One region of the Streptomyces sp. NPDC007095 genome, then DNA from elsewhere that is predicted to be linked to it. Evidence: predicted binding sites of a transcription regulator. Region 1 holds the regulator's gene; the other holds the start of a gene.
What was found. Region 1 encodes HrcA, which represses chaperone genes, less so after heat shock. Its sites were predicted from a motif close to TTNGCACTCNGNNNNNCNGAGTGCNAA; they were not measured.

Region 1 (2,398 bases):
GGGACCGCACGAACCCGGCGTCCACGACCGCCCCGTGACCGGGCACGTACAGCGCGTCCTCCCCGCCGAGGTCGAGCAACCGGTCGAGGGCCCCGGGCCAGCGCGACGGTACGGCGTCGGGGCCCGCCTGGGGCTCGCCGGACTCCTCGACCAGGTCGCCGCAGAACACCACCGTCGGGTCGCCCGGCACCACGACCACGAGGTCGTGCGCGGTGTGGCCCTCGCCCGTCCGCACCAGCAGGACCTCGACGCCGCCGGTCAGCTCGAGATGCCGGGTGCCCCACACGTAGTGCCGGGGACGCACCAGGGTGTCCGCCGCGTCCTCCGCCGCCCGCGCGTCCAGCCCGCCCCGCACCGCGTCCGCGTACAGCTCCTCGCGCCCGTGCTCGTACACCTCGGCCGAGCCGCCCGCGACGAGGACCTCCGCGCCCGCGAACGCCGCAGCGCCGAGGACATGGTCGAAGTGGGGGTGGGTGAGCGCGAGGAAGGTCACACGGCGGCCGGCGAGCGTCTGCGCCTCCCCGCGCAACCGTGCGCCCTCCGCGAGGCTCGACCCCGCGTCGACGATCAGCGCCCCGCCCTCGCCCACGACCAGCCCGACCGTGCAGTCCCAGACCGGAAGCCGCCGCCGCCCCACCCGCGGTGTCAGCTGCTCCCACCCTGCCTCTTCCCAAGTCACCTTCATACGCCGACGCTAGCGGTGAGGGCGTGGACGGTACGACATCGCGGGCAGGGACGGTGTGACATCACAGGACACGTCGGTGTACGTCCGTGCACCTTGCACAAGATCGCGGGGCCGCCCTTGCCGGGGCCGTACCCACCGGCCGTACACTGGGCCGGGGAATGCTGGCACTCGCACGCGCTGAGTGCCAAGCGAGGCGCCGAGGGGTCGACAGCTGGAGGTGTGCGCGATGCTCAGTGAACGCAGGCTGGAAGTGCTGCGCGCCATCGTCCAGGACTATGTCGGCACCGACGAGCCGGTCGCGGTCGGGTCCAAGGCACTGACCGAGCGGCACCGGCTGGGGGTCTCCCCGGCCACCGTCCGCAACGACATGGCGGCCCTGGAGGACGAGGGGTACATCGCCCAGCCGCACACCAGCGCCGGGCGGATCCCCACCGACAAGGGCTACCGGCTCTTCGTCGACAAGCTCGCCGGCGTCAAGCCGATGACCGCGCCCGAGCGGCGGGCCATTCAGAACTTCCTGGACGGCGCCGTCGACCTCGACGACGTCGTCGGACGGACGGTGCGGCTGCTCGCGCAGCTGACCCGGCAGGTCGCCGTCGTGCAGTATCCGTCGCTGACGAGATCGACCGTGCGGCACGTGGAGCTGCTGTCCCTCGCCCCTGCTCGTGTGATGCTCGTGCTGATCACGGACACCGGGCGGGTCGAGCAGCGCATGATCGACTGTCCGGTCCCGTTCGGAGAAACGTCTCTCGCGGATCTGCGGGCCCGGCTGAACAGCAGGGTCGCGGGCCGTCGCTTCGCGGACGTCCCGCAGCTCGTGCAGGACCTCCCGGACGCGTTCGAGGCGGAGGACCGGGGTACGGTCGCCACGGTGCTCTCCACTCTTCTGGAGACGCTCGTCGAGGAGACCGAGGAGCGGCTGATGATCGGCGGAACCGCCAATCTGACGCGCTTCGGACATGACTTCCCTCTCACCATCCGGCCGGTGCTCGAAGCGCTTGAGGAGCAGGTCGTGCTTCTCAAGTTGCTTGGTGAGGCCGGGGATTCGAGCATGACCGTGCGAATCGGTCACGAGAACGCGTATGAGGGACTCAACTCCACGTCCGTGGTCTCGGTCGGCTACGGTTCGGGCGGCGAGGCAGTAGCCAAACTCGGCGTGGTCGGCCCGACCCGCATGGATTACCCGGGAACGATGGGAGCGGTACGCGCAGTGGCACGGTACGTCGGACAGATCCTGGCGGAGTCCTAAGTGGCCACGGACTACTACGCCGTACTCGGCGTGCGCCGCGACGCGTCCCAGGACGAGATCAAGAAGGCCTTCCGGCGGCTCGCACGCGAGCTGCACCCGGATGTCAATCCCGATCCGAAGACGCAGGAGCGGTTCAAGGAGATCAACGCCGCGTACGAGGTGTTGTCGGACCCGCAGAAGAAGCAGGTCTACGACCTCGGCGGCGACCCGCTGTCCCAGTCGGGCGGCGGCGGTGCGGGCGGCTTCGGCGCCGGTGGGTTCGGGAACTTCTCGGACATCATGGACGCCTTCTTCGGTACGGCGTCACAGCGCGGTCCGCGGTCGCGTACGCGGCGTGGCCAGGACGCCATGATCCGGCTCGAGATCGAGCTGGACGAGGCGGCCTTCGGCACGACGAAGGACATCCAGGTCGACACGGCCGTCGTCTGCGCCACCTGCAACGGTGAGGGCGCGGCGCCGGGCAC
Region 2 (2,398 bases), on a different contig from region 1:
CAAGCTGCGCCGGTTCGTCAACGTCTACGTGAACGATGACGACGTCCGCTTCGAGCAGGGGCTGGAGACGGCGACGCCGGACGGCGCGGGCGTCTCGATCATTCCTGCCGTCGCCGGTGGCTGACCACCTCGAAGGCCGTTACCCAGGGTGAGATTGTTACCCTTGGTAATGCCAATTACCGAGAGTTCATCGAATTGCCCCCTCCGTGAGAGAAGCGGAGGGGGCAATTCTGTATGGTTGAGCGCGGTACAGTTGGGGAAGCCGCTCCACTTTGCATGCCGGGTGCATATGAGTTCGCGCCCGAAGTCCGGCAAGAAGTAGCCAAAGTGTCCCGCACTTTTGAGCCTTATACGGCATTTATGGGGCCCGACTTGCCCTGAATCTTCGCAAATTCTCCCCATATTCCCGATCGGTCATGCCCGGAATTCTCGTCCGATTGACCTGTTGCAGACGGCAGTTGGACAGATACATTCAGCCGCGGTCGACGCGTTCCGGCGCACACCCCCAACCGTTGGGGGGTGAGGTCTGACCCGGGTCCGCGAAGTGCGGTCCTGTGCAAGGGCCAGTAATAGGGGAGTTAGGCATGGCTCAGGGCACCGTCAAGTGGTTCAACGCGGAGAAGGGGTACGGCTTCATCGCGGTCGACGGTGGTGCGGATGTATTCGTCCACTACAGCGCGATTCAGATGGACGGCTACCGCACCCTGGAAGAGGGGCAGCGGGTCGATTTCGAGATCTCGCAGGGCCAGAAAGGGCCGCAGGCGGACATGGTCCGGCTCGCGACCGGCTGAAGCACGCGCCGACTGACTGTTCGACGTGACGAAGGGCTCGTATCCCATGGGGTGCGAGCCCTTCGGTCTGTCTGTCCGTAGATGTGACTGTCTGTCCGCCGGCGTGGCTGTCCGTCCGTCGCCGCGGGCCCGCTCGCGCACCGGCGCGACGCGCGGGTTGCGCGCCCCTTCTCACCTGCGGATCAAGGGAAGTCGCTTGCACTCGGCAGGGGCGAGTGCTAATCATTGGCGTTAGCACTCTGAAGGTGAGAGTGATAACGAAGGACCGGGTCGGTGAGGCCCGCAGGCCAGGTGGTGCAAGGAACCACGGGGCAGGCAGGCCGTCCGTCGCGGGCGCCAGCGCGGTCCGGAGCAATCCACCCCAGTCCGGGAGGACCACTTCACATGGCCAAGATCATCGCGTTCGACGAGGAGGCACGGCGCGGTCTCGAGCGCGGGATGAACCAGCTCGCCGACGCCGTCAAGGTCACCCTTGGCCCCAAGGGCCGCAACGTCGTCCTCGAGAAGAAGTGGGGCGCCCCCACGATCACCAACGATGGTGTTTCCATCGCCAAGGAGATCGAGCTCGAGGACCCGTACGAGAAGATCGGCGCCGAGCTGGTCAAGGAAGTCGCCAAGAAGACGGACGACGTCGCCGGTGACGGTACGACCACCGCGACCGTTCTCGCCCAGGCTCTCGTCCGTGAGGGCCTGCGCAACGTAGCCGCCGGCGCCAACCCGATGGCTCTCAAGCGCGGTATCGAGAAGGCCGTCGAGGCCGTCTCCGGTGCCCTCCTTGAGCAGGCCAAGGATGTCGAGACCAAGGAGCAGATCGCCTCCACGGCCTCCATCTCCGCCGCCGACACCCAGATCGGCGAGCTCATCGCCGAGGCGATGGACAAGGTCGGCAAGGAAGGCGTCATCACCGTCGAGGAGTCCCAGACCTTCGGTCTGGAGCTTGAGCTCACCGAGGGTATGCGCTTCGACAAGGGCTACATCTCGGCGTACTTCGCCACCGACATGGAGCGTATGGAGGCCGTCCTCGACGACCCGTACATCCTGATCGCCAACTCGAAGATCAGCAACGTCAAGGACCTGCTGCCGCTCCTCGAGAAGGTCATGCAGTCCGGCAAGCCGCTGCTGATCATCGCCGAGGACGTCGAGGGCGAGGCCCTGTCGACCCTGGTCGTCAACAAGATCCGTGGCACCTTCAAGTCCGTCGCCGTCAAGGCTCCGGGCTTCGGTGACCGCCGCAAGGCCATGCTCGGCGACATCGCCATCCTCACGGGCGGCGAGGTCATCTCCGAGGAGGTCGGCCTCAAGCTGGAGAACGCGGGTCTGGACCTGCTGGGCCGTGCCCGCAAGGTCGTCATCACCAAGGACGAGACCACGATCGTGGACGGCTCCGGCTCCGCCGACCAGGTCCAGGGCCGGGTCAACCAGATCCGTGCCGAGATCGAGAACTCCGACTCGGACTACGACCGCGAGAAGCTCCAGGAGCGCCTGGCGAAGCTGGCCGGCGGCGTGGCCGTCATCAAGGCCGGTGCCGCCACCGAGGTCGAGCTCAAGGAGCGCAAGCACCGCATCGAGGACGCCGTTCGCAACGCGAAGGCGGCCGTCGAGGAGGG

Region 2: the regulator HrcA is predicted to act here: its motif matches at 1,023-1,049, upstream of groL (chaperonin GroEL).

Annotation. Positions count from the first base shown of each region.
Region 1 covers NZ_JBEYFS010000089.1:2,830-5,227, forward strand. Annotated here, with positions in the region: gene ABZ656_RS27905 (MBL fold metallo-hydrolase) at 1-685, opposite strand, end outside; gene hrcA (heat-inducible transcriptional repressor HrcA) at 912-1,934, shown strand; gene dnaJ (molecular chaperone DnaJ) at 1,935-2,398, shown strand, end outside.
Region 2 covers NZ_JBEYFS010000042.1:10,376-12,773, forward strand. Annotated here, with positions in the region: gene ABZ656_RS16770 (MoaD/ThiS family protein) at 1-124, shown strand, start outside; gene ABZ656_RS16775 (cold-shock protein) at 585-791, shown strand; gene groL (chaperonin GroEL) at 1,176-2,398, shown strand, end outside.